DNA from 2 places in the Streptomyces sp. AM6-12 genome. Region 2 is predicted to be linked to the other one. Evidence: riboswitches for the same ligand, from Rfam matches in the RefSeq annotation. Region 2 holds a riboswitch; the other holds the start of a gene.

Region 1 (15,278 bases), 3.9 Mb from region 2:
TCGCGTCGGACTTCGGGGAAGTCCCGGTCACCGCCGCGGACTTGGCATCGGACTTCGCCGCGTCCTCCGCCGCCGGCTTCGCCTCGGTCCCGGCCTCCGCCGAAGACTCCGACCCGGTCCCGGCCTCCGCTGCCTCCGGCTTCTCCGCGGCCTCCGGCTTCGCGTCGGACTTCGGGGAAGTCCCGGTCACCGCCGCGGACTCGGCATCGGACGCGGCCGCGTCCTGCGTCGCCGGCTTCGCCTCGGTCCCGGCCTCCGCCGATGACTCCGACCCGGTCCCGGTATCGGCCCTTTCCGCCGGCTCCGGCTCGCCGGTCAGTACCGCGTCCGGTACCAGTTCCGACGCCTCCTTCGCCGCCGACAGCAGGACCGTGTCCTGCGGTGCCTGGTCGGCGAAGTTCTCCGGGTGGTGGCACGCGACGCGCTGGCCCGGCTTCAGTTCCAGCAGCGGCGGCTCGGTCGTCGTGCAGATCTGCGTCGCCTTCCAGCACCGGGTGTGGAAGCGGCAGCCCGACGGCGGCGCGATCGGCGAGGGCACGTCGCCGCGCAGCAGGATGCGCTCGCTCTTGAGCCCCCGGCGCTTGGTGTCCGGCACCGGCACCGCCGACATCAGCGCCTTGGTGTACGGGTGCATCGGCGCCTCGTACAGCGCGTTGCGGTCGGCCAGTTCGACGATCTTGCCGAGGTACATCACCGCGATCCGGTCCGAGACGTGCCGGACGACGGAGAGGTCGTGCGCGATGATGACGTAGGTCAGGCCCAACTCCTGCTGGAGGTCGTCCATGAGGTTGACGACCTGGGCCTGGATCGACACGTCCAGCGCGGACACCGGCTCGTCGGCCACCACCAGCTTCGGCTTCAGGGCGAGCGCGCGGGCGATGCCGATGCGCTGGCGCTGGCCGCCGGAGAATTCGTGCGGGTAGCGGTTGTAGTGCTCGGGGCTCAGACCGACCAGTTCGAGCAGCCGCTGGACCTCCTTCTTCACCCCGCCCTCGGGCTCGACGCCCTGGAGCCGGAAGGGCGCCGAGACGATCGAGCCGATGGTGTGCCGGGGGTTCAGGGAGCCGTACGGGTCCTGGAAGATCATCTGGATGTCGCGGCGCAGCGGACGCATGCCGCCGGTGGACAGCCGGGTGATGTCCTGGCCCTCGAAGGTGATCGTGCCGCCGGTCGGGTCCTGGAGGCGGGTGATGACCCGGCCCATGGTCGACTTGCCGCAGCCCGACTCGCCGACGACGCCCAGGGTCTCGCCCTTGCGCACCTCGAAGTCGATGCCGTCGACGGCCTTCACCGCGCCGACCTGGCGGCGCAGGATGCCCTTCCTGATCGGGAAGTGCTTGGTCAGGCCCTCGACCCTGAGCAGCACCTCCCGCTCGTCCGGAGCCGGCGCCTGCGCGGGGACCGCGGCCTTCGCGGCGGCGTCCGCGGTGTCCGCGGTGTCCGTCTTCTTCGTCTCACTCACAGCTTCGGCGCAATCTCTTCGGTCCAGATCCGCTCACGGTCCTCGGCCGCCAGGTGGCAGGCGGACCAGTGTCCGGCGCCGACCAGCTCCAGCTCGGGGCGCACCGTGCGGCTGACGTTCTCCGCGGGGATGTCCGCGTACGGGCAGCGCGGGTGGAAGGCACAGCCCGAGGGGACGTTGATGAGGCTCGGCGGCTGGCCCTTGACCGGGATGAGCCGTTCGGAGGTCTCGCGGTCGATGCGGGGCATCGAGCCGAGCAGGCCCCAGGTGTAGGGGTGCTGCGGCTTCTCGAAGACCTCGGTGGCGGTGCCGCGCTCCACGCACCGGCCGCCGTACATCACGAGGACGTCGTCGGCGATCTCGGCGACCACGCCGAGGTCGTGCGTGATCATGATGACCGCGGACCCGAACTCCTTCTGGAGGTCCCGGATCAGGTCGAGGATCTGTGCCTGGACGGTCACGTCGAGCGCGGTGGTCGGCTCGTCGGCGATGAGCAGTTCGGGGTTGTTCACCAGCGCCATGGCGATCATGGCGCGCTGGCGCATACCGCCGGAGAACTCGTGCGGGTAGCCGTCGACGCGCTTGGCCGGCTCGGGGATGCCGACGCGGTCGAGCATCTCGATGGCGCGCTTGCGGGCTTCCTTCTTGCCGACCTTGTGGTGTACCCGGTACGCCTCGACGATCTGGTCGCCGACCTTGTAATAGGGGTGCATCGCGGACAGCGGGTCCTGGAAGATCATCGCCATCTCGCGGCCGCGGAGCCTGCGCACCTCGTCCGGGGAGGCGCCCACCAGCTCCTTGCCGTTGAGCCAGATCTCGCCGGACATCCTGACGTTCTTGCCGCGCGCGCCGAGCCGGTGCAGGCCCATCACGGCGAGCGAGGTGACCGACTTGCCGGAGCCGGACTCGCCGACGATGGCGAGGGTCTTGCCCTTCTCCACCGAGAAGGAGAGCCCGTCGACGGACTTGACGAGGCCGTCGTCGGTCGGGAAGTGCACCTTGAGGTCGCGGACCTCCAGGAAGGCCGAGGGCGCCTCGGCGGTGGCGTCCTTCTCGCCTGCGGCGGTCTTGGAGAGTTCGGTCACGAGAGCCTCACCCGCGGGTCGGCGGCGGCGTAGAGCACGTCCACCAGGAGATTTGCGATGACGACGAAGATGGCGGCGAGCAGGGTCACGCCCAGGATCTTCGGCAGGTCGTTGTCGGTGATGCCCTGCACCGCGTACTGGCCGACGCCGGGCAGCGAGAACACGGACTCGGTGATCACCGCGCCGCCGAGCAGCAGACCGACGTCCATGCCGAAGACGGTGATGATCGGGGTGAGGGCGGCGCGCAGGCCGTGCCGGACGACGACCGTACGTTCGGGCAGGCCCTTGGAGCGGGCCGTGCGGATGAAGTCCTCGTTCATCGTCTCCAGCATGCCCGAGCGGGTGAGCCGGGCGTAGATCGCGGAGTACAGCAGAGCGAGCGAACACCACGCGGGGAACAGGGTGTTGGCCCACTGCGCGGGGTTCTGGGTGAACGGGACGTAGGTGCGGCCGAAGATCGGCCAGGTGTAGGTGAACAGCAGGATCGCCAGGTTGCCCGTGAAGAACATGGGCAGCGAGACGCCGGCGAGGGCCACGCCCATGAAGGTGCGGTCGAACAGCGAGCGCGGCTTGAGCGCGGAGACGACACCGACGGCCACACCGGAGAGCAGCCAGAGCACGGCGGCACCCGCGGCCAGCGAGAGGGTGATCGGGATGCGCGAGGTGAGCTGCGACCAGACCGCGACGTGATCCTTGAAGGAGTAGCCGAAGCAGGGAACACCGCAGTGCACCGTCTTGGGACCGAGGTTGTAGTCGGTGCCGACCACGATGCCCTTGATGAAGTGCCAGTACTGGACGTAGAGGGGCTGGTCCAGACCGAGGTTGTGCTTGACCGCAGCGATGTCCGCCTTCGACGGGCTCTTTCCGATGTACTGCTGCGCCAGTTGGTCCGCCGACTGGCCCACGAGCCGTGGCAGCAGGAAGAAGATGGCGAAGGTGACCGCGGTGACGACCAGCAGCAGGATCACTGCCGCGAACGTCCGGCGGAGGATGTACGAGATCACGGGGACCGGCGCTGGTGCCCGCGGGCCGCGAAGCCCGCGGGCACCAATGCCTTCACCTGCCTTCCGGGGCTGCTACTTCTTCGTGGTGCCGAGGTTGAGGTAGTCGTACTGACCGCTGAAGGCGGCCGTGGAGACCACGTTGGTGGCGTACGGCGAGCGGTACAGCAGAACCTTGAAGTAGGTCAGCGGGACCAGGACGGCGTCGTCCATCGCCTGCTTGTCGATCTGCGCGTACAGGGCGTTGCGCTTGGCCGTGTCCGGCTCGGCGATCGACTGCGCGAGCAGGTCGTCGACCTTCTTGTTCGTGTACTGCGACAGGTTGGTGTTGCCCGACTGGCTGATCGCCTTGCTGTTCAGGATCTGCTGGAGGAAGCCGTAGCCGGAGGGCCAGTCGGCACCCCACTGCATCATCATCAGGCCGACGTTCTGCTTCTTGTCGAAGCTCGGCACACCCGCGTAGTCGGTGAAGTACTTGCCCTGCGGGTACTGCTTGAGGCTGGCGTTGATGCCGACCTTCTTCAGCGAGTTGATGATCGCGGTGGCCGCGTCCACCTCGCCCGGACGGTCGGAGCGGGCCGTGATGTTGGTGTTGATCGTCTTCTGGCCGCAGGCCTTCAGCTGCTCCTTGGCCTTCGCGACGTCGCCCTTGTCGCCCGGCGTCGCGTAGGTGTCCGCCTTCTGGTAGCCGGTGATGTCCGGCGGCAGGACGGTGGAGGCGATGTCACCACGGATCGGGCCGCCCATGGCGGTCTGCACGGAGACCTTGTCGATGGCGTACTCGACGGCCTTGCGGCAGGCGACGTTGTCGAACGGCTTCACCTTGGTGTTGATCGCCGCGTAGACCAGCCGGCCGCCGAAGGTGTTGTCGGTGCTGGCCTTGCCGTCCGCGGAGTTGAGCAGGTCGGCCTGGGTGGAGGCCTGGACGCCGGTGCCCGCGAGGTCGACGGTGGCGTCGCCGGACTGGAGGTCCTTGTCGATCGTCTCCGCGTTGACCTTCAGATTGACGACGATCTTGTTGGCCAGCTGCTTGCGCAGCGGGTCGGTCTTCGGGTCCCAGTTCTTGTTCGGGACCAGCACGACCTGCTTGCCGTCCTGGTAGCTCTGGAACTGGTACGAGCCGGAGGACACGATGTGCTTGACGTAGTCGACGCCGTCGTCCTTGGACTGCGGCACCGGGGCCGTCTCCGGCGTGGCGACCAGGTAGTCGAACTCCTGGAACGGCCGGTTCAGGTGGAAGACGATCGTGGTGGCGTCCGGGGTCGCGATCGAGGCCAGGCCCTTGGCGCTCTTGTCCTTGTAGGGACCCTTGTACTTGTCGCCGCCCACCAAGTACTGCTGGAAGTAGTTCGGGCCGAGCGAGAGCACGTCACGGGCGAAGTTCGACCGCTCGACGGCGTACTTGACGTCCTTCGAGGTGATCGGGGTGCCGTCCTGGTACTTCAGGCCCGAACGCAGCTTGTACGTCCAGGTCTTGCCGCCGTCGCTGGAGACGCCCTTGCTGGCCGCGAGGTCCGGGACCAGGGTGTTGCCCTTGGAGCCGGGGGCGGGCTCGAACGTCATCAGCGGACGTGCGTACAGCCGGCTGAAGTTGTACATGTACGCGTAGTACGTGTTGCCCGTCGAACGAGTCCGGCACGTCCGACATCTCGTAGGTGACCGTGCCACCCTTCTTGTCGGACGCGTTGACGACGCTCTTGGTCGCCGCGTTGGCGCCGGCCGCCTTCGGAGTGTCCTTGTTGTCATCGGCCTTGCTACAGCCTGCGAGCAGCAGGCTTGCGGAGCCGATGGCCGCGACCGCGGCCAGCGCTGACCTTCGCATGATGGTCTGCTTCCCCTCCATTGATCGGAAAACTTGGGTGAGCTCTCTGGCTGCCTAGCGGCTGCGCGGGTCGAGAGCGTCGCGGAGACCGTCGCCGAGCAGGTTGAACGCGAGGACGGTGATGAAGATGGCGAGGCCGGGCACGATCATGTACTGGGGATCGACCTGGTAGTAGGTGACCGCTTCGCGGAGCATGCCGCCCCAGGAGGCCTGCGGGGGCTGGATACCCACCCCGAGGAAGCTCAGGGACGCCTCGAAGAGGATGTTGGTCGGGATGAGCAGCGTCGAGTAGACGATGATCGGGCCGACCAGGTTCGGCATCAGCTCGCGGAAGAGGATGTACGGCGCCTTGGCGCCCATGCCGCGGGCCGCGTCGACGAACTCGCGCTCGCGCAGGGCCAGCGTCTGGCCGCGCACGATCCGGCCCAGATAGGGCCAGTTGAAGAAGCCGATCACGAAGATGAGCACGGCGAGGTGGAGCGGAAGACCGTTCAGGCCGAAGGCGCCGCCCTGGAGCGTTGCGGAGATCGCGATGGCGAACAGGAGCAACGGGAAGGCGAGGAAGGTGTCCATCAGCCGGCTGATGACCGAGTCGACCCGGCCGCCGTAGTAGCCCGCGATCACACCCATGATCGCGCCGATCACGTTGGACAGGATCGTGGCGCCGAAGGCGACGACCAGCGAGACCCAGGAGCCCTCCAGGACGCGGGTGGCGATGTCCCGGCCGAACTTCGGGTCCACACCGAGCGGGTGGGCCAGGCTCATGCCGCCCATGCCGCCCTTGGGCAGCGAGGTGTCGGGGACGATCAGGTCCTGGTGGAAGGCGTTGGGGTCGAGGCCGAGGGCGGCCTGGAGCGGGCGCGAGAGGATGGCCAGCAGGATCAGCAGGATCACGATGACGCCGCCGGCCACGGCGGCTCTGTCACGCTTGAAGCGGGTCCAGGCGATCTGGCCCAGGGAACGACCCTCGATCCGCCCCTTGTCGGCTCCCGCCAGCACAGCCTCAGGCTGCGCGCCGGCTGCCGCCCCGGTGGTCTCGATCGGTGCGGTCACGATGTGCGACCCCTCTCGCCGGTGGTGACCGGCCTGCGCTGCCGCGGTTTGCGGCTTTGTCGACTTGCAAGCGAACACGAGTTCTGAAGGCTCGTGGTCTGAGTGGGGAGTCTTCAGCGTCCTCGCGATCACTCGCCAGAGCTGACGGTGAAAGTATGCGCAACCGTGATGCACCGCGGAGGATTCCGTTATCCGGACAGTGGGTAACGGCCCCCGGACAGGGGCTAGTTGGGACACACCGGCGTAATGCCGCGGTTCGGGAGGTAGGGCGGCAACGGCTCCGGAAGCGGCGGAAGCTCAGTAACCGCCGTGCACCGGTGGATAGCCGTAACCCGGCGCGGGGGCCTGGAGCCGGGGGCCGGGGCGGCCGGCGGGGGCGGGGGCGTGGGCCTCGCGGTCGTAGAACGGGCGGGCGGTGGCCCGCATCCACATCACGACCGGGTCGTGGTCGTCGGTCAGCGCGACCGTGGACACGGGCAGGCCCTCGGGGACCGCGGTGACCGAGCGCTGCATCATCGCGCGCACCGAGTCGACCGCGGCGGGCGAGGTCTCGTACAGGTCAAGACCGATGGCGAGGTACGGCGCGCCGAGCGCGGGCTGCACCCAGGCGCGGCGCAGGGAGCGCAGGGCGGGGGTGCGGTGGGCGTGCTGGGTGAGCAGGGCGTAGAACTGCGGGATCGCGATGCCGGGTTCGGACAGCCGGAGGGGTCCGGCGGGCTGGCGGTCCAGGCCGGTGGCGATGCGGCGCAGGTCCAGCCAGGGGATGCCGACGCCGCCGCCGGGCGCGTGCGGATTGAGCCAGAGGCCGTAGTGGTCGGGGTAGAGGGTGCGGGCGACGTCCAGGCCGTCGACCACCTCGTACGAGCGGTTCCAGCCGCTGGCCGACAGTTCCTGGGCGGAGGTGACACAGGGCGCGTAATGGCAGCCGCCGACCTCCATGTCTCCGTACTGCGCGTCCGGGGAGCCGGCCTGGCCGTGCCACAGCAGCATCCAGATCTGGCCGGCGGAGGGGGTGGCGAGGGCGCGGAGAAGAGCCTCGTAGGCGTCGTAGCGTCCGGGCGTGACGTGGCGGAGCGTGTGTTCGACGCTTCCGCTGTGGGTGGCGCTCACCTGGTCATGCCCTTCTTCTCCATCGTGCCCCGCGTGTGCAGACAGCTTATGCGCCGACGGGCACGGGGCCCGTTGTCCGTTCGCCCCGGCCGGGGCTAGCGGACGTAGAAGGGCCGGACGCTTGACTTCAGCCATTCGGCCACCGGGTCGTCCGTCACGTCCAGGAGGATCAGGTTGACCGGCCAGGCGGTGGGGACCAGGGCGAGGGCGCGGCCGAGGGCTTCCAGGGGCAGGGCGCGGAAGTCGCCTTCCCACTGGGAGAGTTCCACGCCGACGAACATGACCGGGTCGGCGTTCTCGATGGCGGCCAGGCAGCGGCGGGCGGTGAGGACCACACCGGTGGCGGCGAACTCGGCGGAGGCGGCGGAGAGGAAGTCGACCGGGTCGACCTGCCAGTCGGGCTCGAAGAGGCGGACGCGGCCGCCGGTGGCCGGGCCGTCCAGCGGAGTGCGTCCGGCACGGCACAGCTCGGCGACGGCCTCCGGCGGGAGCGGAATCCCGACCGTGCCGCCGGGGTTGACCGCGATGCCCGCCTGCGGGGGCAGACCGCGGGCGAACTCCACGGCCGGGGCGATGGTGTACGACATGTGGGAGCCGACCGCCTGGCGGAACTGCTCCTCGGAGCTGAACACCGGGACGTACGCCTGGCCCTCGATCTCCAGCGTGGGCAGGTCCAGCGGGCCGCTGCCCGGTCCGCCGCCGGACGGCAGCGGCACCCAGACGAAGCTGCGGCCGAGGACCTCGATGATCCGGCCGCCCGCCGCGGGTATGCCGAGGGAGGCCGAGAGCACCTCCTCCAGCTCGTTGCCGGGCCAACCGCCGTGCGGGTGGGGGTGCGCCTGTGCCGGGAAGTCCGCGGGAAAGTCCGCCGGGAAGTCCATCTGCCTACCGCCTGCTGGAAACCACTGGTGACCATGAAGGCTAACGGGTACCGGTGACAGAGCCGTACTCCGTGAACACGATCCGCTGTACGGCGTCGGCCGCGGCCCGGTCCAGCAGCACCGCCGATCCGCAGCCCGCGGGCATCTCGCCCCGCCTGAGGGCGCCGAGCAGCCGGGCGGTCGTGCGCCGGTGGCGTTCGAAGGCGCGGCGGGAGACGGTCCGGCCGCGTCGGTACTGGCCCGCGCGGGCCGCCTCCGCGGGCACGTCCAGCAGGAGCAGGTGCAGGGTGGCGCCGGAGCGGCGGGCGGCGCGGGCCAGCCAGCGGCGCACCCAGGGCTGGGTCCCGCAGTCGTGCACCACCAGCCCCTGTTCCGCGCGCAGGGCGCGGCGCAGGGCCCAGTAGTGCGCGGCGCGCGCCAGGGGGCGGTAGAGGGCGTACGGCAGCGGGCGGGGCAGGCGGGCGGCGAAGCGGGCGCGGGTGTCCTGGGAGTCGAGGCGGCGGGCGGTGACCGCGCGCCGCATCAGCGTGGACTTGCCGCTGCCGGGCAGCCCGGTGACCACCACGATGTCGCGGGGGCCGAAGCGGAGGGTGTCGGGGCACCGGGCCGGCCGGCCGCGCAGGTCCAGCACGCCGGGCGCGGGGCGGGCGGCGCGATCGCGGAATGCCGGGCGCTCGTGAGGCGCGGCGCGCTCGCGGGGCGTGGGGCCGCTCGGCGCCGGGACGCCGGTCGCGTGCGCCATGGTCCTGTTCACCGTGATCGTCCTCCCCTTGTGGTTCGCAATATCCATGCCCAGGGGAAGTAAAGGGAAGGTAATGGCCGGTGTGCCGCGGGAGGGTGCGCGTACCGCCACAGGTCGGTTACGGATGCGGCCCCTGACGGGCGGGGGCCCGACGTGCAATGATGTGGCCGCCAACTGCATACCGGCCGTTTGAATCCGCGCGGGAGAGTCCCCAGCAGGCTTCGCTGGGGCGCCGAAGGAGCAAGTCCCTCCCTTGAATCTCTCAGGCCCCGTTACCGCGCGGGCGAGGCACATCTGAAAAGCGGGCCGCCGCGACGGCGGCCCCACCCAAGGTGCAAGCCGTGGTCGCCCCCGTGGCGGTCCCGGCGAACCTCTCAGGTTCCGATGACAGATGGGGAGGAACGTTCCTCGCCCCATCCCTGTTGCCCTGGGAGACGACCGACCGATGAGCAGTACCGAACTCCGACACACCGCGCTGGACGCCGTGCACCGCTCGCTCGGTGCGACGATGACCGACTTCGCGGGCTGGGACATGCCGCTGCGCTACGGCTCCGAGCGCGACGAGCACCTGGCCGTGCGGACCAAGGCGGGTCTGTTCGACCTCTCCCACATGGGCGAGATCACCGTCACCGGCTCCGAGGCCGCCGCCTTCCTGAACACCGCCCTGGTCGGCAACATCGCCTCCATCGGTGTCGGCCGCGCCCGCTACACGATGATCGTGCGGGCCGACGGCGGCATCCTGGACGACCTGATCGTCTACCGGCTCGCCGAGACCGAGTACATGGTCGTGGCCAACGCCTCCAACGCCCAGGTGGTCCTGGACGCGCTGGCCGAGCGCTCCGGCGGCTTCGACGCCGAGGTCCGCGACGACCGGGACGCCTACGCCCTCCTCGCCGTCCAGGGCCCGGCCTCCCCCGGCATCCTGAAGTCCCTCACCGACGCCGACCTGGACGGTCTGAAGTACTACGCGGGCCTGCCCGGCACCGTCGCCGGCGTCCCCGCGCTGATCGCCCGCACCGGCTACACCGGTGAGGACGGCTTCGAGCTGTTCGTGAAGCCCGAGCACGCGGTCGAGCTGTGGCAGGCGCTGACCAAGGCGGGCGAGGGCGCCGGCCTGGTGCCCTGCGGCCTGTCCTGCCGGGACACGCTGCGCCTGGAGGCGGGCATGCCGCTGTACGGACACGAGCTGACCACCTCGCTGACCCCCTTCGACGCCGGACTCGGCCGGGTGGTCAAGTTCGACAAGGAGGGCGACTTCGTGGGGCGCGCGGCGCTCACCGAGGCCGCCGAGCGCGCCGCGCAGAACCCCCCGCGGGTCCTGGTCGGCCTGATCGCCGAGGGTCGTCGGGTGCCGCGCGCCGGGTACCCGGTGGTCGCGGACGGCAAGGTGATCGGCGAGGTCACCTCCGGCGCCCCCTCCCCCACCCTGGGCAAGCCGATCGCCATGGCCTACGTGGACGCCGCGCACGCCGCGCCCGGCACCGAGGGCGTCGGCGTGGACATCCGCGGCACCCACGAGCCCTACCAGGTCGTGGCGCTGCCGTTCTACAAGCGCCAGAAGTAGACAGCAGCCCCCTCGCGCCCCGCCCCCGCCGAGCGGCCGCGTGACCCTGCGCACATTCGCCCGCCCACCGGCGGTCACCGCGCTCCCCCCGTCATCACCACTCCCGCGCGTACAGGAGAATTCAGGCCATGAGCAACCCCCAGCAGCTGCGCTACAGCAAGGAGCACGAGTGGCTGTCGGCCGCCGGCGACGGCGTCTCGACGGTCGGCATCACCGAGTTCGCGGCCAACGCGCTCGGCGATGTGGTCTACGCCCAGCTCCCCGAGGTCGGCTCCACCGTTGAGGCGGGCGAGACCTGCGGTGAGCTGGAGTCCACCAAGTCGGTCTCCGACCTGTACTCCCCGGTCACCGGCGAGGTCACCGCGGTCAACGAGAACGTCGTCGACGACCCGTCGCTGGTGAACTCCGAGCCATTCGAGGGCGGCTGGCTGTTCAAGGTACGCGTCACGGAGGAGCCGGGCGACCTGCTCTCCGCCGCCGAGTACGACGCCCACATCGCCGGCTGAGGAGTCGTAGCCGTATGACTGTCCTGAACACGCCCCTGCACGAGCTGGACCCGGAGATCGCCGCCGCGGTCGACGCCGAGCTGCTCCGCCAGCAGTCCACGCTCGAGATGATCGCGTCCGAGAACTTCGCGCCGCTCGCGGTGATGGAGGCCCAGGGCTCGGTCCTCACCAACAAGTACGCCGAGGGCTACCCCGGCCGCCGCTACTACGGCGGCTGCGAGCACGTCGACGTGGCCGAGCAGATCGCCATCGACCGGATCAAGGAGCTGTTCGGCGCCGAGTACGCCAATGTGCAGCCCCACTCCGGCGCCTCCGCCAACCAGGCGGCCCTGTTCGCGCTGGCCCAGCCCGGCGACACCATCCTGGGCCTGGACCTGGCGCACGGCGGCCACCTGACCCACGGCATGCGGCTGAACTTCTCCGGCAAGCAGTTCAACGTGGTCGCCTACCACGTGGACGAGGAGAGCGGCCTGGTCGACATGGCCGAGGTCGAGCGGCTCGCCAAGGAGCACCGCCCCAAGGTGATCATCGCGGGCTGGTCCGCGTACCCGCGGCAGCTCGACTTCGCGGAGTTCCGCCGGATCGCCGACGAGGTCGAGGCGTACCTGTGGGTCGACATGGCGCACTTCGCCGGCCTGGTCGCCGCCGGTCTGCACCCGAACCCGGTCGAGCACGCGGACGTGGTCACCTCCACGACGCACAAGACCCTGGGCGGCCCGCGCGGCGGCATCATCCTCGCGAAGAAGGAGTTCGCGAAGAAGCTGAACTCCTCCGTCTTCCCGGGCTTCCAGGGCGGCCCCCTGGAGCACGTGATCGCGGCGAAGGCGGTGTCCTTCAAGGTCGCGGCCTCCGAGGAGTTCAAGGAGCGCCAGCGGCGTACGGTGGACGGTGCCCGCATCCTCGCCGAGCGCCTGACGGCCGACGACGCGCGCGCGGCCGGGATCAACGTGCTGTCCGGCGGTACGGACGTGCACCTGATCCTGGTCGACCTGCGCGCCTCCGAGCTGGACGGTCAGCAGGCCGAGGACCGGCTGCACGAGGTCGGCATCACGGTCAACCGCAACGCGGTCCCGAACGACCCGCGTCCCCCGATGGTCACCTCGGGCCTGCGGATCGGCACGCCCGCCCTCGCCACCCGCGGCTTCACGGCCGAGGACTTCGCCGAGGTCGCGGACGTGATCGCCGAGGCGCTGAAGCCGTCCCACGACGCTTCGGCGCTGAAGGCCCGGGTCGAGGCCCTGGCCGCCAAGCACCCGCTGTACCCGGGTCTGAGCAAGTAATCCCCCGGTGGGGCACCCGCCCATGGTCGGGTGCCCCACCACTGCCCCAAGGAGTGACCGTGGCCATCTCGGTCTTCGACCTGTTCTCGATCGGCATCGGCCCGTCCAGCTCCCACACGGTCGGCCCGATGCGCGCCGCGCGCATGTTCGCGCACCGGCTGCGCAACGAGGAACTGCTGGCCTCGGTCGCCTCCCTGCGCTGCGAGCTGTACGGCTCGCTGGGCGCGACCGGACACGGCCACGGCACCCCCAAGGCGGTGCTGCTCGGCCTGGAGGGCGACTCCCCGCGCACGGTCGACGTGGAGACCGCCGACGACAAGGTGGAGTCGATCAAGCGCTCGGGGCGGCTGTCGCTGCTCGGCGAGCACGAGATCGCCTTCTCCTTCGACGACGACCTGATCCTGCACCGCCGCAAGGCCCTGCCGTACCACGCCAACGGCATGACGATATGGGCGTACGACGCCTCCGGCGCGGAGCTGCTCACCAAGACGTACTACTCGGTCGGCGGCGGCTTCGTGGTGGACGAGGACGCGGTCGGCGCGGACCGGATCGTGCTGGACGACACGGTCCTGAAGTACCCCTTCCGCACGGGCGACGAGCTGCTGCGCCTGACGAAGGAGACCGGCCTGTCGATCTCCTCCCTGATGCTGGAGAACGAGCGGGCCTGGCGCACCGAGGACGAGATCCGCGCCGGTCTGCTGGAGATCTGGCGGGTGATGCGCGGGTGCGTGCAGCGCGGTCTGACCCGTGAGGGCATCCTGCCGGGCGGCCTCAAGGTCCGCCGCCGGGCGGCCGGTTCCGCCCGCCAACTGCGCGCCGAGGGCGAGCCGCTGGCGCGCGCGATGGAGTGGATCACGCTCTACGCGATGGCGGTGAACGAGGAGAACGCGGCCGGCGGCCGGGTGGTGACCGCCCCGACGAACGGCGCGGCCGGCATCATCCCCGCGGTGCTGCACTACTACATCAACTTCGTGCCGGGCGCGGACGAGGACGGCGTGGTCCGCTTCCTGCTGGCCGCGGGCGCGATCGGCATGCTGTTCAAGGAGAACGCCTCCATCTCCGGCGCCGAGGTCGGCTGCCAGGGCGAGGTCGGCTCCGCGTGCTCCATGGCCGCCGGCGCCCTCGCCGAGGTCCTGGGCGGCACCCCCGAACAGGTGGAGAACGCCGCCGAGATCGGCATGGAGCACAACCTGGGCCTGACCTGCGACCCGGTCGGCGGCCTCGTCCAGATCCCGTGCATCGAGCGCAACGGCATGGCTGCGGTGAAGGCGGTCACTGCGGCCAAGATGGCGATGCGCGGGGACGGTTCGCACATGGTCTCCCTCGACAAGGTCATCAAGACCATGAAGGAGACCGGCGCGGACATGTCGGTGAAGTACAAGGAGACCGCGCGGGGCGGGCTCGCGGTGAACATTATCGAGTGCTGACATTTACATGATCGGTCCGCGGCACAATCATGGCTTCCATGGACCGACCGAGTCAGCTCATCGAGTGCGCGGAATTCGCCCTCCGGCGTTTACGGGGCGAGCGTGATTTCGCTCAACTGTTCACGCTGATAGTGGAATCCAGGGATCATCTGCGGCCGTGGATGCCCTGGGCCGACGGTCACGACGAGCAGAGCACGCGAGAACTGCTGGCGCGTTCCGAGGCGAAGTGGGAGAGCGGGGAGCTGTACAACTACGCCGTCGAAACGGACGGCCGGCTCGTCGGGATGTGCCAGGCGTACCGCGCCGAGCCCCGTGGGCTGCGGCTGGGGTACTGGCTGCATCCCGCAGCCGTGGGACGGGGCATCGCGACGCGGGCGACGGCGGCGCTGGCCGGGGAGCTGTTCGCGCTGCCGGACGTGGACTACCTGGAGATCGCGCATGACTTGGCGAACGCCCCCAGTCGCGCCGTTCCGCGCCGACTGGGCTTCACCGAGCTCCGGCGTGAGCAGGCGCCCGGGCCGGCGGCGCCGTCGGGCTGCGGTATCGACGCGATCTGGCGTCTGAATCGCCCCGCGACCGGGGGCAAGTTTCCGGGGGGCCCTGCGGGGGGCACAAACTCTGCATGCTCCACGGCATCGACGTAAGTTCTTTCCAGTCCACGTCATATGACACGGACGGCCTTTCCTTCGTCTTCATGAAGGCGACCGAGGGCCGTTCGTATGTGAACCCCCGCCTCACCGCGCAGACCAAGACCGGCCGTGACGCCGGACTGGTCGTGGGTTTCTACCACTTCCTGTGGCCGGGCGATCTTTCGGCCCAGGCCGACTACTTCCTCCAGCACGCGCCGGAGCGCTCCGGTGACATCCTCGCCGTCGACTGGGAGCCCACCAGCGACGGTTCCCATGCCAGCAACGCGGAGAAGGACTCCTTCATCCGCAAGCTGAAACAACTGCGCCCGCACAACCGGGTCGTGCTCTACACCAACCGAGACTTCTGGCTGAACATCGACCGCACCTCGTATGCGGGCGACGGCCTGTGGATCGCCGACTACGTCACCGCGGGCAAGCCCCGCATCAAGGCCAAGTGGCGCTTCCACCAGTACGCGAGCCAGCCCCTCGACAAGGACGTGGCCGACTTCTCGTCCAAGGCGGCGCTGAAGGAGTGGGCGGCCGGCTGACGCACGCAGGGGTGCCCGTTCCCGTGAGACGGGGCACCCCTGCCGGCCCGTGTCACTTGTTCAGGTAGGTCCAGAACTCGTCGAAGGACAGGACCTGGTCGCCGTTGAGGTCACGGGACTTGATGATGGCCTCCGCGACCGTGTCGGTGACGTTCCAGTCGCCGCCCT
Region 2 (15,278 bases):
GGTGTGTACGAGGTGCGGTAACCGCAACGCGGAGAACGCCCGCTTCTGTTCCAACTGCGGTGCGCCGCTGCGTCCCGGAGCCGTGCCCGAGCGCGCGTCCGAGACGACGTCCACGATCTCGATCTCCGGACTCGAGGCCTACGACGCGGAGGCGACCGGCCAGACGCCGATCCCGTCGCTGTCGCCGGAGGCGCAGGCCGCGGTGGAGGCGCTGCCGGCGGGCTCGGCCCTGCTGGTGGTGCGCCGGGGCCCGAACTCGGGCAGCCGCTTCCTGCTCGACGGCGACCTGACCACGGCGGGCCGTCATCCGCAGAGCGACATCTTCCTGGACGACGTGACCGTCTCGCGCCGCCATGTGGAGTTCCGCCGCTCGCCGGACGGTTCGTTCACCGTCGCCGACGTCGGCAGCCTGAACGGCACGTACGTCAACCGCGAGCCGATCGACCAGGTCGCCCTGCACAGCGGTGACGAGGTGCAGATCGGCAAGTACCGGCTGGTGTTCTACCCGAGCCGGCAGGGCTTCTGACCCGCCCCCGGACACGTTCCGGGGGTAACCCAGGGAAGGTCCATGCCTCACACACCGAGCGGCGGTGCCAGAAGCGGCACCGCCGCCAGGGACAGCGGGTTGCTGAGCATCGGCGCGGTGCTGAACGCGCTGCGCGAGGAGTTCCCCGAAGTCACCATCTCCAAGATCCGTTTCCTGGAGGCCGAGGGGCTCATCGAGCCGCAGCGGACCCCTTCGGGGTACCGCAAGTTCAGCCCCGGTGACCTTGAGCGCCTGGGTCACGTCCTGAGAATGCAGCGGGACCACTATCTGCCGCTCAAGGTGATCCGTGAGCATCTGGACGCCATGGAGCGGGGCGAGGCCGTCCCACTGCCCGTGGTCGGGCGCCAGCGCACCGGGGACGACGTCCTGGAGGTGCAGGAGGGGCCCACCGTGGCCAGGGTGGGCCGGTCCGAGCTGCTGGCCGCCGCGGACATCGGGGAGGCCGAGCTGGCGGAGTGGGAGTCGTACGGCCTCCTGGTGCCGCTGGCGGACGGTACGTACGACGTGGAGGCGGTCACCGTCGCCTCCCTCGTCGCCGAACTGGGGCGCTTCGGGATCGAGCCCCGCCACCTGCGGGTGATGAAGGCGGCCGCCGACCGGGAGGCCGGCCTGGTGGAGCAGGTGGTGGCCCCGCTCAAACGCCACCGCAACCCGCAGACCAGAGCGCTCGCCGAGGCCCGGACGAAGGAGCTGGCGGCGCTCACCATGAAACTGCACGCGGCCCTCGTGAAGACCGCCCTCGGGGTGCGTCTTCCCTGATCCGGGGTGGCCCGCCGGGGACCGGTTGAGCAGCGCTCCCGGCCCCGACTACCCAAACGTCCGGGGCACGGCCTAGGGTTGCTGTGTGAACGAGCTCGATGTCGTAGGTGTCCGGGTCGAAATGCCCTCCAACCAACCGATCGTGCTCCTGCGCGAAGTGGGAGGCGACCGTTACCTCCCCATCTGGATCGGGCCGGGGGAGGCGACGGCGATCGCCTTCGCCCAGCAGGGCATGGCCCCGGCCAGACCGCTGACCCACGACCTGTTCAAGGACGTGCTGGAGGCCGTCGGCCAGGAGCTGACCGAAGTACGCATCACCGACCTGCGGGAAGGCGTCTTCTACGCGGAGCTGGTCTTCGCCAGCGGGGTCGAGGTCAGCGCCCGTCCGTCCGACGCCATAGCGCTCGCCCTGCGCACCGGTACGCCGATCTACGGCAGCGACACGGTGCTGGACGACGCGGGGATCGCTATCCCGGACGAGCAGGAGGACGAGGTGGAGAAGTTCCGCGAGTTCCTCGACCAGATCTCGCCCGAGGACTTCGGCACCAGCAGCCAGTGAGGCCGTCGGCGCGTCCGAGTGGCGCGTAGGTGCCCTGGCCTGCGCGGCCGGGGCATTCGGGGGACGGTCCGCCATCCGGCGCGGCCGGTTCCCGCGGCAATTGCCACCGGCGATTGAGAGCGTCCTACGGGTTCCCGCGAGGGCATTCGGCTAGCCTTTCCCCGCGGTGGGACACGGGAAACCACTCCTTGGGTGATTATCACTCGGCGTGCCGAGTGTGGCGATCGTTGACGCACCCTTGGTGACTGCCTACCGTCGAGAAGGCAGGTCGAGGACGGAGGTCGGCGTGAGAACCAGCGGCGACGGTACGGCTGGGGGTGCTCCCGTGCGCGGTTTCGGGGAGAGCGGTCCGTACCCGGTTCACAGCAGCGCGGTGGATCACGCTCCGCAACGGCCGACGGCGGTGCCGGACGGCGAAGGGGCGGCGTCCATGACGTCCGAGGAGATCGGCTACCGGGGGCCCACGGCCTGTGCGGCGGCCGGCATCACGTATCGACAGCTCGACTACTGGGCGCGCACGGGCCTGGTCGAGCCGAGTGTGCGGCCCGCGTACGGGTCGGGGACCCAGCGGCTGTACAGCTTCCGGGACGTCGTCGTCCTGAAGATCGTCAAGCGGTTCCTGGACACCGGGGTCTCGCTCCAGAACATCCGTTCCGCCGTGCAGCACCTCCGGGAACGTGGTTTCTGCGACCTGGAGCGCATGACGCTCATGAGCGACGGCGCGACCGTCTACGAGTGCACCTCGCCGGACGAGGTGCACGCGCTCCTCCAAGGGGGCCAGGGCATCTTCGGGATCGCGGTCGGCGTGGTGTGGCGGGACGTGGAGAACGCGCTGTCCCAGCTGCACGGCGAGCGCGTCGACACCGGCGAGACGCTGGTCGGGCACAACCCGGCGGACGAACTGGCGCGCCGCCGCAACCGGGCGGTCTGAAACCGGCGGCCGAACCGATGGGCCGCCGGGCGCCCGCGGATTGTCAGTGCCGTGGTGCAGCATCGGAGATGTGAGAAACGCGCCCACGATCCTGCATCTCGACATGGATGCCTTCTACGCCTCGGTGGAGCAGGCATCCAAGCCGAGCCTGCGCGGGAAAGCGGTCGTGGTGGGCGGGCTCGGACCGCGCGGGGTGGTGGCCACGGCGTCGTACGAGGCGCGGGCCTTCGGGGTGCACTCGGCGATGCCCATGGCCCAGGCCCGGCGGCTCGCGCCCCACGCGGCGTATCTGGTGCCGCGCTTCAGTCTGTACCGGTCGGTCAGCGAGCAGGTGATGACGCTGCTGCGGGCGCTGTCGCCGCTGGTGGAACCGCTGAGCCTGGACGAGGCGTTCGTGGACCTCGCGGCCTCGGGCGCGGCGACGGACGCGGAGTCGGCGCGGCGCACGGGAGCGCGGCTGCGTGCGGACATCCGTGCCGTCACCGGGCTCACCGGGTCGGTGGGGCTCGCCGCGTCCAAGATGCTCGCGAAGATCGCGTCCGAGCGGGCCAAGCCGGACGGCCTGGTGCTCATCGAGCCGGGCACCGAGCGGGCGCTGCTGGGCCCGCTGCCGGTGCGGACCCTGCCGGGGGTGGGGCCGGCCACCGGCGACCATCTGCGGCGCGCCGGGATCACCACGGTCGGGGAACTGGCCGAGGCGGGCGAGGACGAACTCGTACGCCTGCTCGGCAAGGCCCAAGGAGGGGCGCTGTACGCCATGGCGCTGGCGCACGACGAGCGGCCGGTGGTGGCCGAGCGGGAGGCCAAGTCCGTGTCGGTCGAGGACACGTACGACGTGGACATCCACGACCGGCCGCGCATCGGCCTCGAGGTGCGGCGGCTGGCGGACCGGTGCGTGCGGCGGCTGCGCGAGGCGGGACTGTCCGGGCGGACGATCGTACTGAAGGTGCGGCGGTACGACTTCTCGACGCTGACCCGCTCCGAGACGCTGCGCGGGCCCACGGACGATCCGGCGGTGGTGCGGGAGGCCGCCGAGCGGTTGCTGGACTCCGTGGACACGACGGGCGGGGTGCGCCTGCTCGGCGTCGGCGTCTCCGGACTCGCCGACTACACCCAGGAGGACCTGTTCGCCCAGGCGTCCTCGCGGGCGGAGCCGGCGCCGGAAGAGGCCGCGGCCGAGCCGGTCGCCGTCCCCCGCGAGCCGGTCCTGCCGCACTGGCGGGCCGGCCAGGACGTACGGCACGCCGAGCACGGACACGGATGGGTGCAGGGGAGCGGGGTGGGCCGGGTGACGGTGCGCTTCGAGACCCCGCAGTCTCCGCCGGGACGGATACGGACGTTCCTCGTCACGGACCCCGCACTGGAGCCCGCGGACCCACTGCCCCTGGTCCCGACGGCCCCCGCCCCCTCACCCACCCCCGGCCTTCCGGCCACGCCGTGATCACGGGCCCGCTACGTCTCCTCCGAACCCGCCAGCTTGCCGAAGGTGTGGTCCGGGGTGGGGTCCGGGGTCACGTCGAGGCCGTAGTGGTGGTAGAGCTGGAGTTCCTGTTCGGGGGAGAGGTGGCGGCCGACGCCGAAGTCGGGGGCGTCCTTGATCAGGGAGCGGTCGAAGGGGACATGGAGAGTGCCCTCGACGAGTTCGCTGGGCTCCAGGGGGACGAAGGCGTCGCGGGAGAACAGGCCGGTGCGTATGGCCGCCCACTCGGGGACGCCGGTGGCGTCGTCCAGGTACACCTCGTCAATGGTGCCGATCTTGGTGCCACTGCGGTCGAACGCCTTGCGGCCGATCAGGTTGCGAGGATCGATGTCGCTCTGCACGGTCCCTCTCCCTCCAATTGGTCGCAACTCATCCGTAAGCACTACGAAAGAGCACATTCACTGCGGCGGCCACTTGAGAATCCGGCTGTTGACCTCGCTGGTAGGCTGATTACGGCTGCTGACCCCGTGCGGGAGAGTCCTCCGACCCACCTCGGAGGCGCCGAAGGAGCAAATCCTCCCCGGAATCTCTCAGGCTCACGTACCGCACGGACGAGGTCACTCTGGAAAGCAGGGCGGGTGTCGACGGCTTCCGCTCTCACCGACGGTGAAAGCCGGCGCCGCGAGGTGCCTGGTGAAGCTCTCAGGTTGAGATGACAGAGGGGGAGGCCGTCCGGGCACCCGCGCCGTGGTGCCCTTCGAAGGTCGTCAGACCAGGAGGCCTCCGCAATGACCGCCCATCGCATTCCGCTCTCCGAGCTCGAAGCGGGCATCCCCTTCGAACAGCGCCACATCGGGCCCGACCAGGAGGCGCGGGCCAAGATGCTCGCACAGGTCGGCTACGGCTCCCTGGACGAGCTGACCGCCGCCGCGGTCCCGGATGTGATCAAGAACGCCGACGCCCTCGACCTGCCGGGCGCCCGCACCGAGGCCGAGGTACTGGCCGAGCTGCGCGCGCTCGCCGACCGCAACCAGGTCCTCGGCTCCATGATCGGCCTGGGGTACTACGGCACCTTCACGCCGCCGGTCATCCTGCGCAACGTCCTGGAGAACCCGGCCTGGTACACGGCGTACACGCCCTACCAGCCGGAGATCTCCCAGGGCCGCCTGGAGGCCCTGCTGAACTTCCAGACCATGGTCGCCGACCTCACCGGTCTGCCCACCTCCGGCGCCTCCTTGCTGGACGAGGGCACCGCCGCCGCCGAGGCGATGGCCCTGTCCCGGCGCATGGGCAAGAACAAGAAGGGCCTCTTCCTGATCGACGCGGACGCCCTGCCGCAGACCATCGCCGTCATCCAGACCCGCGCCGAGCCGACCGGCGTCGAGGTCGTCGTCGCCGACCTGAGCGCGGGCATCCCGGCCGACATCGCCGCCCGTGACATCAACGGCGTGCTCGTCCAGTACCCCGGCGCCTCCGGTGCCGTACGCGACATCAAGCCGGTGATCGAGCAGGCGCACGAGCTGGGCGCCCTCGTCACCGTCGCCGCCGACCTGCTCGCCCTCACCCTGCTGACCTCGCCGGGCGAGCTGGGCGCCGACATCGCGATCGGCACCACCCAGCGCTTCGGCGTCCCGATGGGCTTCGGCGGCCCGCACGCCGGCTACATGGCGGTGCACGAGAAGTTCGCCCGCAGCCTGCCCGGCCGCCTGGTCGGCGTGTCCGTCGACGCCGACGGCAACAAGGCCTACCGGCTGGCCCTCCAGACCCGCGAGCAGCACATCCGCCGCGAGAAGGCCACCAGCAACATCTGCACCGCGCAGGTGCTGCTCGCCGTCATGGCCGGCATGTACGCCGTCTACCACGGCCCCGAGGGCCTGAAGACCATCGCCCGGCGCACCCACCGCTACGCGACGCTCCTCGCCGAGGGCCTGAAGGCCGGCGGCGTCGAGATCACGCACGGCGCCTTCTTCGACACCGTCACCGCGCGGGTGCCCGGCGAGGCCGCCGGGATCGTCGCCGCCGCCCGTGACAAGGGCGTCAACCTGCGCCTGGTCGACGCCGACCACGTCTCCGCCGCCTGCGACGAGACCACCACGCGGGCCCAGCTGGAGAGCGTCTGGTCCGCCTTCGGCGTCGAGGCCGACCTGGAGGCGCTGGACGCGGCCGCCGGTGACGCGCTGCCCGAGGCCCTGCTGCGCGGCGACGACTTCCTCGCCCACCCGGTCTTCGACCAGCACCGCTCCGAGACCGCGATGCTGCGCTACCTGCGCAAGCTGTCCGACCGCGACTACGCGCTCGACCGCGGCATGATCCCGCTGGGCTCCTGCACCATGAAGCTCAACGCGACCACCGAGATGGAGCCCATCACCTGGCCCGAGTTCGGCGCGCTGCACCCCTTCGCGCCCGCCGAGCAGGCCGCCGGCTTCCTCACGCTCATCCACGAGCTGGAGGACCGCCTCGCCGAGGTCACCGGCTACGACAAGGTCTCCCTCCAGCCGAACGCCGGCTCCCAGGGCGAGCTGGCCGGTCTGCTGGCGGTGCGCGGCTACCACCGCGCCAACGGCGACGAGCAGCGCACCGTCTGCCTCATCCCGTCCTCCGCGCACGGCACCAACGCGGCCAGCGCCGTGATGGCCGGCATGAAGGTCGTCGTCGTCAAGACGTCCGACGACGGCGAGATCGACGCCGAGGACCTGCGGGCCAAGATCGAGCAGCACCGCGACCAGCTGGCCGTGCTGATGATCACCTACCCGTCCACGCACGGCGTGTTCGAGGAGCACGTCGCCGACATCTGCGCCCGGGTGCACGAGGCCGGCGGGCAGGTGTACGTCGACGGCGCCAACCTGAACGCCCTGGTCGGGCTCGCCAAGCCGGGCCACTTCGGCGGCGACGTCTCGCACCTGAACCTGCACAAGACCTTCTGCATCCCGCACGGCGGTGGCGGCCCCGGCGTCGGCCCGGTCGCGGTGCGCTCGCACCTCGCGCCGTACCTGCCCAACCACCCGCTCCAGCCGGCGGCCGGCCCGGAGACGGGCGTCGGCCCGGTCTCGGCGGCGCCGTGGGGATCGGCGGGCATCCTGCCGATCTCCTGGGCGTACGTCCGGCTGATGGGCGGCGAGGGCCTCAAGCGGGCCACCCAGGTGGCCGTGCTCTCCGCGAACTACATCGCCAAGCGCTTGGAGCCGCACTTCCCGGTGCTCTACACCGGCCCCGGCGGCCTGGTCGCGCACGAGTGCATCATCGATCTGCGCCCGCTGACCAAGGCGACCGGCGTCAGCGTGGACGACGTGGCCAAGCGCCTGATCGACTACGGCTTCCACGCCCCGACCATGTCGTTCCCGGTGGCCGGCACGCTGATGATCGAGCCGACCGAGTCGGAGGACATCACCGAGCTGGACCGGTTCTGCGACGCGATGATCGCCATCCGCGCGGAGATCGATAAGGTCGGCTCCGGCGTGTGGCCCGCCGAGGACAACCCGCTGCACAACGCCCCGCACACCGCCGCCGCGCTCGGCGGCGAGTGGACGCACGCCTACAGCCGCGAGGAGGCCGTCTTCCCCGCCGGGGTCTCGGTGGCCGACAAGTACTGGCCGCCGGTGCGCCGCATCGACCAGGCCTTCGGCGACCGCAACCTGGTCTGCTCCTGCCCGCCGCTGGACGCGTACGAGGACTGACCGCGCAGCCGTGCCCCGAGGGCCCCGTCCGGATCGCCGGGCGGGGCCCTGCCCGTACCGTCCGCCGGTCAGCCGGTGGCCAGCGACACCTCGGTCGCCTTGATCAGGGCCACCACGTCGGAGCCCACGAACAGACCCAGCTGAACGGCCGCCTCCCTGGTGATGGCGGCGGTCAGCTCGCCGCCCGGCACCGAGATCCGCACGGCCGCCATGACGGCACCGGTGGTCAGGCCGACCACCGTGCCGGGCAACTGGTTGCGGATCGACAGGCCCTCCACCTGACGCGTGGCCACGGAGACCTCGGTCGCCTTCACCAGGGCGCGCACCGGGGTGCCGGGGGAGAGGGCCAGATCTTCGGCGGCGGCCAGGGTGATGGCCGCGGTGAGGTGCTGGCCGCCCTCCAGCCGGACCTCGACGGTGGCCATGGCCTCGCCCGGACGGACCGCCGTGACGGTGCCGGAGAGCTGATTGCGGATGCTCAGGGTCATGAGCACCCACCGTAGAGTGCCCGCCGACTCAGGCGGGGTATGCATGGGTCTGGGTCGCTTTGACTGTCGCCCAGACCGGTGCACCGGGCTGGAGTTCCAGCTCGGCGGCGGAGACCGTGGTGAGATCGGCGGCGAGCGGGAGCTCACCGGTGAGCTCGGCGCGGATCTGGTCGCCGTGCGTCTCCAGCCCGGCCACCTCGCACCGCCACAGATTGCGGGCGCTGGCCCCTGCGGGCCGCTCCCTGAAGAGGGTCACGGCCGAGGGCGGGAAGGCCACGAAGGCCGGTCCGGACAGCTCCTCGGTCGTGGTGATCGAGGGCCCCGCGTCCAGTCGTACGGTGTGGCCCGTGGCCTCGCCCCGGTAGAGGTTGAGGCCGACGAGCTGGGCGATGTAGTCCGTGCGCGGGCGGCGGGCGATGTCGGCGGGGGCGCCCTCCTGGACGATCCGGCCGTGCTCCACCACCACCAGGCGGTCCGCGAGCACCATGGCGTCCAGCGGGTCGTGCGTCACGAGCACCGCGACCGCCTCGAACTCCGCCAGGTGGCGGCGGAGTTGGGCCCGCACCTCCAGCCGGGTACGGGCGTCCAGCGCGGCCAGCGGCTCGTCGAGCAGCAGCAGCCGGGGCCGGGTGGCCAGGGCGCGGGCGAGGGCGACGCGCTGGGCCTGGCCGCCGGACAGCCGACGCGGCTTGGCGCCCGCGTGCTCGGCGAGCCCCATGCGCTCCAGCCAGGCCGCGGCCAGCGCACGGGCCTCCGCCTTGCCCTGCCCCTGGCAGCGCGGCCCGAACGCCACGTTGTCCAGTGCGGACAGGTGCGGGAAGAGGAGGTAGTCCTGGAAGACGACGCCGACCGGGCGGGACTCCGGCGGGACGCGCTCCAACGGGACGCCGTCCAGGCGCAGATGGCCGTCGCCGAGCGGCACCAGACCGGCGAGGGCGCGCAGCGCGGTGGTCTTGCCCGCGCCGTTGGGACCCAGCAGCGCGACCACGTCACCGGGCGCCGCCCGCAGCGATACGTCCAGCCGGAAGCCGCGCCGGTCCACCACGAGCCGGGCGTCGAGCCCCTGCCGGTCCGCGCTCCGCGGGTCCGATGCGTCGAGGTCCGGTGCGTCGGTCATGCGTACGGGGTCCTTCGGCCGGGGCTGCTCGGTGGGTGTCGTCCGCCATCCTCCCGTCATGTCACACCCCTGTCAGCCATCGGTCGCGCAGCCCCGCCAGCACCGCGATGGAGACGGCCAGCAGGACCAGGCTCAGCGAGATCGCGGCCTGAGGGTCGTTCTGGAGGGCGAGGTAGACCGCGAGGGGCATGGTCTGGGTACGGCCGGGGAAGTTGCCCGCGAAGGTGATCGTCGCGCCGAACTCGCCGAGCGCCCGCGCCCAGGCCAGCACGGCGCCCGCCGCGACACCGGGCGCGATCAGCGGCAGCGTGACCCGGCGGAACGCGGTGAAGCGGGAGGCGCCGAGCGTGGTGGCCGCCTCCTCGAAACGCGGGTCGGCGGCGCGCAGGGTGCCCTCCACGCTGATGACCAGGAACGGCATCGCGACGAACGCCTCCGCGAGCACGACCCCGGTGGTGGTGAACGGCAGCGTGATCCCGAACCAGGCGTCGAGCCACTTTCCGATGACGCCGTTGCGGCCCAGCGCCAGCAGCAGGGCGACACCGCCGACGACCGGCGGCAGCACCAGCGGCAGCGTCACCAGGGCGCGCAGCAGACCGCGGCCAGGGAAGTCCGTGCGGGCCAGCAGCCAGGCCAGCGGCACGCCGAGGACGACGCTGACGGCGGTCGCCAGGGTGGCGCTGACCAGCGACAACTGGAGCGCCTGCCACACCTCGGCGCTGGTCAGCTGGTGCGGCAGGCTCCGCCAGGGGGCGCGGACGAGCAGCGCGAGCAGGGGCAGCAGGAGGAAGGCGAGGGCCAGGACGCCGGGCAGCAGGAGGGGCAGCGGGACACCGCGGCGGCCGCTCATGCCGGGGCGGCGGGGCGTGCCGGGGTGGCGGGTCGTGCCGGGCTGGCGGTTGGTGCCGGTGTGACGGGTCGTGCCGGGGCGGCGGGTCGTCGTACCCCCCGTCGTACACCCCTCCGCGGCCCCGCCGACACGGCGGCGCCGCGGCCGGTCCGTGCGGGGACCGGTCGCGGCGCCGGGCTCATCGGGTGAGGTCACGGCTTGAGGAACCCGGCCTCGCCCAGCACCTTCTGGCCCTCGGCGGACCGGACGAGGGCGATGAACGCCTTGGCCGTCCCGGCGTTCTTGGCGTTCTTCAGCAGGGCGATCGGGTAGTCGTTGATGGCCGTGGCGGACTCGGGGAACTCCACGCCCTCCACCTTGTCACCCGCGGCGTGCACATCGGTCTTGTACACCACCGCCGCGTCCGCCTCCTTCAGCTCGACCTTGTTCAGGGCGCTCTTGACGTCCTGCTCGTCGGAGACCGGGGTGAGCTTGAGGTGGCTGGCGGTGAGCGCCTTCTGCGCGGCGGCGCCGCACGGCACGGTCTTGTCGCACAGGACGACCTTCAGACCGGGCTTGGTGAGGTCCTTCAGAGAGGCGACCTTGTCGGGGTTGCCGGGCAGGGTGGCGATCTCCAGCTGGTTGCGGACGAAGGTGACCGGGGCACCGGCCGCGTCCTTGGCGTCCGTCACGGTCGCCATGGTCTTGGGGCTGGCGGCGGCGAAGACATCGGCCGGGGCACCGCCGGTGATGCTCGCGGCGAGGGTGTCGCTGCCGCCGAAACTGAAGGTGACCTTGGTGCCCGGATGCTGCTTCTCGAACTCCTTGCCGAGGGCGGTGAAGCTCTCCTGGAGCGAGGCGGCGGCGAACACGGTGACCGTGCCGGACAGCTTGGGGGAACCCGAGGTGTCCGACGCCGGCTTCGACGACCCGGAGGACGAGGAGCAGGCGCTGAGGGTCAACAGGGCGGCGGCTCCCACGCCGGCCAGCTGAAGCATCCGCCGGGTCCGGCGCACGGAAGGGGTCATCACGGTTCTGCTCCTCGCGTTGTGCAAAACGACTGTCGCGCCCTGGTACGGCCGTACGAACCTGCCGTCCCGCGATGATACTGCCGCATCTGCCAGCTGTAAGTCCCTTGTCGCATCGCATGAGCTGGGATCCTGCGCGGTGTGGCTGGCATGTGCGTTTGTACGGTGCTCCGCCGCGGGTACCGTCCTGCCGGAGGTGGTCGCAGGTGACGCTCGCCCGACTCGCCCTGAGCGGAGATCTCGTACGTCCTTCCCGGCTCACCGTGCCGGATCTGCTGCGCTGGCCACAGCACCGGGTGGCCGTCAGCTTCGAGTGCGCGACCAGCGGCATGCAGCACCACCGCTTCACGGGGCCGCGGCTGTACGACGTCCTCGCCGACGTCGGCCCCGGCTTCGACCCGGTCCGCCGCAAGGACCGGCTGCGCTTCCTGATCGGCGTCACCGGCACCGACGGCCACCACGCGCTGCTGTCCTGGGCCGAGATCGACCCGGACTTCGCCGACGCGCCCGTCCTGCTGGGCGTCAGCATCGACGACACCCCGCTGGACGCGACCGGCCCCCAACTGGTCCTGCCCCAGGACCGCTGCGGGGCCCGGCACATCAGCGGGATCACGGCGATCCGGGTGGACGGGGGGTACCGGTGCGCGCCGGTGGAGGTGGCGGCGGTTCCCTGAGGGGCGTCACGGGGGCCGAGGAGGGGTCGAGCGGGTGTCACGGGGGCCGAGGAGGGGCCGGAGCGGTCAGACCCGGTCGATATGGACGTTTGTCGACTTCACCCGTGCCGTGGCCTCCACCCCGACCTCCAGGCCGAGTTCCTCGACCGCCTCGCGGGTCAGCAGGGACACCAGCCGGTGCGGGCCCGCCTGGATCTCCACCTGGGCGGCGACGTCGCCGAGCTTGATGGCGGTGACGATGCCGGGGAAGGCGTTGCGCACGGAGGTGTAGGAGGTCTCCTCCTCGCCGCCCTTGGCCAGTTCGACGGAGAACGCGGCCAGGTCCCGGCCGTCGATCAGCCGCCGTCCCGCCTCGTCGCGATGGGTGGCCACCCGGCCCGCGTCGGCCCAGCGGCGGGCGGTGTCGGGGCTGACGCCGAGCAGCCGCGCCGCCTGGCCGATCGTGTAGGACTGCATGCCGGAAACGATAGGGCGCCGCTCAGCCCGTGTGCACACGCGGCCTGCGGTCCCGGTTCGGCTCCGCCTCGCGCAGCACCTCGCGGGTGACCGGCGCGACCTCGCCCTGGCCGAACAGGAAGAAGCGCAGGAAGTTGGCGAACGGGCTGCCCTCGGTCCACTCGAAGTAGATGTGCGGGGTGCAGCCGGTGACATCGCGGACGTGCAGCAGCAGCGCGGCCAGGGCGTTCGGGATGGACGCCGACTCCAGCGTCAGCACCCGGTAGCGCCCGTGCAGGACCTCGCCGCGCACGGTCAGGCCCGCCTCGAACTCGGACGGGTCGGTGACCGTGACCTCGACGAAGACGAAGTCCTCCTGCTCCGGCATGTCGTTGTCGGCGCGGATCTGCTCGATCTTGTCGCGGTACTCGGCCTTGTCCCGGTGGCCGGGCTCGTTGGCGATGAACCGCATCTTGCGGCTGGCCATGTCCCTGATGAAACGTTCCGCCAGCGGATCGAGCGTCACGCTGGTCACACGCAGCTCGAAGGCGCGGGCCAGCCGGGACAGCAGCGAGACCAGGATGATGCCGACGATGAAGCAGGCACCGATCTTCACACCGTCGGGACGCTCGATGACGTTGACGACCGTGGTGTACAGGAACACCACCGAGATCACGGCGAAGCCGATCGTCCAGTGGCGCTGGCCCGCCTTGCGCGCCGCGATGGTCACCGCGATCGCCGCGGAGCTGATCAGTACCAGCACACCCGTGGCGTAGGCGCCGCCCTGCTTGTCCACGTTGGCGTCGAAGATCCAGGTCACCAGGAACGCGACCAGCGTGAAGACGATGACCATCGGGCGCACCGCGCGCGCCCAGTGCGGGGCCATGCCGTAGCGGGGCAGATAGCGCGGCATCAGATTGAGCAGGCCTGCCATGGCGGAGGCGCCGGCGAACCACAGGATGGCGATGGTCGAGACGTCGTAGACCGTGCCGAACGCGCCGCCGAGGTACTGGTGCGCGAGGTAGGCGAGGGCACGACCGTTGGCCGGACCGCCCGGCTGGAAGTCCTTCTCCGGGATCAGCAGGGTGGTGATGAAGCTACTGGTGATCAGGAAGCAGCTCATGATGACGGCGGCGGTCGTCAGCAGCTTCTTGGTGTCCCGGATGCGTCCGGTCGGGTGCTCCTCGGTGTCGCCCGCGTCGCCCTTGACGTGCGGCATGACGGCGACGCCCGTCTCGAACCCGGACAGACCGAGGGCGAGCTTCGGGAAGACGATCAGGGCCACGCCGATCATCACGAAGACGTTCCCGTGCTGCACGGTCAGCGCGTTGGTCCAGTCGGTGACCACGTGCTCGGCGGTGATGACGTGGTACAGACCGACGATCACGACGACCATGTTGAGCGCCAGATACACGCCCACCAGGGCGAACGCGACGCCGATCGCCTCCAGGAAGCCCTTGAGGAACACCGCGCCGAGCAGCGCCACGAGCAGCAGCGTGATCAGCATCTGCTTGCCCTGGAGGGCGCTCGTCAGATGCGGGTTCTCCACCAGGTGGGTGGAGGCGTCGGCGGCGGACAGGGTGATGGTGATCAGGAAGTCGGTGGCCGCGAACCCGAGCAGGGTCAGCACGAACAGCTTGCCCTTCCAGAAGGACAGCAGCCGCTCCAGCATCGCGATGGAGCCCTCGCCGTGCGGGCTCTCCTCGGCCACCCGCCGGTAGACCGGCAGCGCGCCCGCCAGGGTGACGATCACGAGCACGATGGTCGCGATGGGGGAGACCAGACCGGCCGCGAGCGCGGCGATGCCCGGCTGATAGCCGAGGGTGGAGAAGTAGTCGACACCCGTCAGGCACATCACCCGCCACCAGCGCTGCCCCTTGTGCGGGGGCTCCGGCTGGGCGTGCGGCCCGGTGTGGCCACCGCTCTTGCCCATGTCGGACAGGCCCTCCAGCATCCAGGCGCGCAGGCGACTGGTACTGGGAGGGTGTTCGGTCGTGGCCATCGGGGCGCTCCTGATGTGGGGCTCAGCTCTTTTCAGCCATCACACGGACGGCGGCACCAGCGTATGCAGAGCGTGACGCCTGGGCCTCCGGATCGGGGGCGGGGAGGCGTCAATCTTGCGTTAAGAATGGCGGGCCGCGGTCAGGGCCGCATCAAGAGGCTGAGGCAGGAGCGGGTGGCCGGGAGCTGGGCCGAACGAGTGGCGGGGTGCACCTCCGGGGAATCGGCGGCCACCGAGCGTCATCGTGCGTGGTGCCGTCGGGGGCCTGGTCGCTGCGCGCGGGCCGTGCGGGGCGTGGCGTTCGTGGGGCCGGGCGAACCGTGGTCGCTGTGCGTGGGGCCGACCGGGCCACGGTCGCTGTGCGTGGCTGCGGTCACTGTTCGGCGGGCTGCCTGGCCCGTGGTTGCTGTGCGTGGGGCCGATGGGGCTGCGGTCACTGTTCGGAGGGCCGCCTGGGCCGTGGTCACTGTGCGTGGTGTGGTCCGGGCCGTGGTCGCGGTGCGCGGTGCCGTCCGGCGCCCTCACTCCAGTCCGGATGCCCGGAAGACCGCCAGGGCCGTCTCGCGGTCGAGCCGGTGGGCGAGCTGGTCGAGGGCGGTGGTGCCGCAGCGCAGGGTGCCGCCGGCCAGGGCGTGACGGGCGCCGTCGTCGAGCCGGTGCCACAGGGCGGGGTTGCGCACCAGCACCTCCGGGTCGATCTCCACCCGGTTCCCCAGGAGGTCGCGCAGCACCAGGCGCCGTGTGATGCCGTCCAGCGGGCGGACGGCGACCAGCAGATCGGTACGCACCCGGCGGGTGCGCAGCAGCCGCCTGCT

Evidence for each region. Region 2 has a riboswitch for glycine ahead of gcvP (aminomethyl-transferring glycine dehydrogenase). Riboswitches for the same ligand answer to the same signal wherever they lie in the genome.
Region 1: linked by a shared signal. The riboswitch ahead of gcvT (glycine cleavage system aminomethyltransferase GcvT) and the one ahead of gcvP (aminomethyl-transferring glycine dehydrogenase) in region 2 are both predicted to bind glycine.

What each region holds. Positions count from the first base shown of each region.
Region 1 is NZ_JBIQWN010000001.1:2,292,138-2,307,415, forward strand. Features, by position in the region: gene ACE4Q9_RS10170 (ABC transporter ATP-binding protein) at 1-1,462, opposite strand, end outside; gene ACE4Q9_RS10175 (ABC transporter ATP-binding protein) at 1,459-2,547, opposite strand; gene ACE4Q9_RS10180 (ABC transporter permease) at 2,544-3,551, opposite strand; partial or broken gene ACE4Q9_RS10185 (ABC transporter substrate-binding protein) at 3,624-5,391, opposite strand; gene ACE4Q9_RS10190 (ABC transporter permease) at 5,425-6,423, opposite strand; gene ACE4Q9_RS10195 (enhanced serine sensitivity protein SseB C-terminal domain-containing protein) at 6,721-7,533, opposite strand; gene ACE4Q9_RS10200 (enhanced serine sensitivity protein SseB) at 7,629-8,414, opposite strand; gene ACE4Q9_RS10205 (AAA family ATPase) at 8,455-9,168, opposite strand; glycine riboswitch at 9,347-9,444, shown strand; gene gcvT (glycine cleavage system aminomethyltransferase GcvT) at 9,602-10,720, shown strand; gene gcvH (glycine cleavage system protein GcvH) at 10,849-11,226, shown strand; gene glyA (serine hydroxymethyltransferase) at 11,241-12,506, shown strand; gene ACE4Q9_RS10225 (L-serine ammonia-lyase) at 12,566-13,933, shown strand; gene ACE4Q9_RS10230 (GNAT family N-acetyltransferase) at 13,972-14,577, shown strand; gene ACE4Q9_RS10235 (glycoside hydrolase family 25 protein) at 14,556-15,110, shown strand; gene ACE4Q9_RS10240 (EF-hand domain-containing protein) at 15,163-15,278, opposite strand, start outside.
Region 2 is NZ_JBIQWN010000001.1:6,181,611-6,196,888, forward strand. Features, by position in the region: gene ACE4Q9_RS28145 (FHA domain-containing protein) at 1-526, shown strand, start outside; gene ACE4Q9_RS28150 (MerR family transcriptional regulator) at 569-1,306, shown strand; gene ACE4Q9_RS28155 (bifunctional nuclease family protein) at 1,392-1,865, shown strand; gene ACE4Q9_RS28160 (MerR family transcriptional regulator) at 2,152-2,796, shown strand; gene ACE4Q9_RS28165 (DNA polymerase IV) at 2,867-4,237, shown strand; gene ACE4Q9_RS28170 (PRC-barrel domain-containing protein) at 4,249-4,617, opposite strand; glycine riboswitch at 4,737-4,832, shown strand; gene gcvP (aminomethyl-transferring glycine dehydrogenase) at 5,005-7,890, shown strand; gene ACE4Q9_RS28180 (molybdopterin-binding protein) at 7,959-8,378, opposite strand; gene ACE4Q9_RS28185 (ABC transporter ATP-binding protein) at 8,407-9,495, opposite strand; gene modB (molybdate ABC transporter permease subunit) at 9,557-10,345, opposite strand; gene modA (molybdate ABC transporter substrate-binding protein) at 10,537-11,352, opposite strand; gene ACE4Q9_RS28200 (molybdopterin-dependent oxidoreductase) at 11,559-12,026, shown strand; gene ACE4Q9_RS28205 (molybdopterin-binding protein) at 12,093-12,482, opposite strand; gene ACE4Q9_RS28210 (amino acid transporter) at 12,505-14,463, opposite strand; gene ACE4Q9_RS28215 (hypothetical protein) at 14,985-15,278, opposite strand, start outside.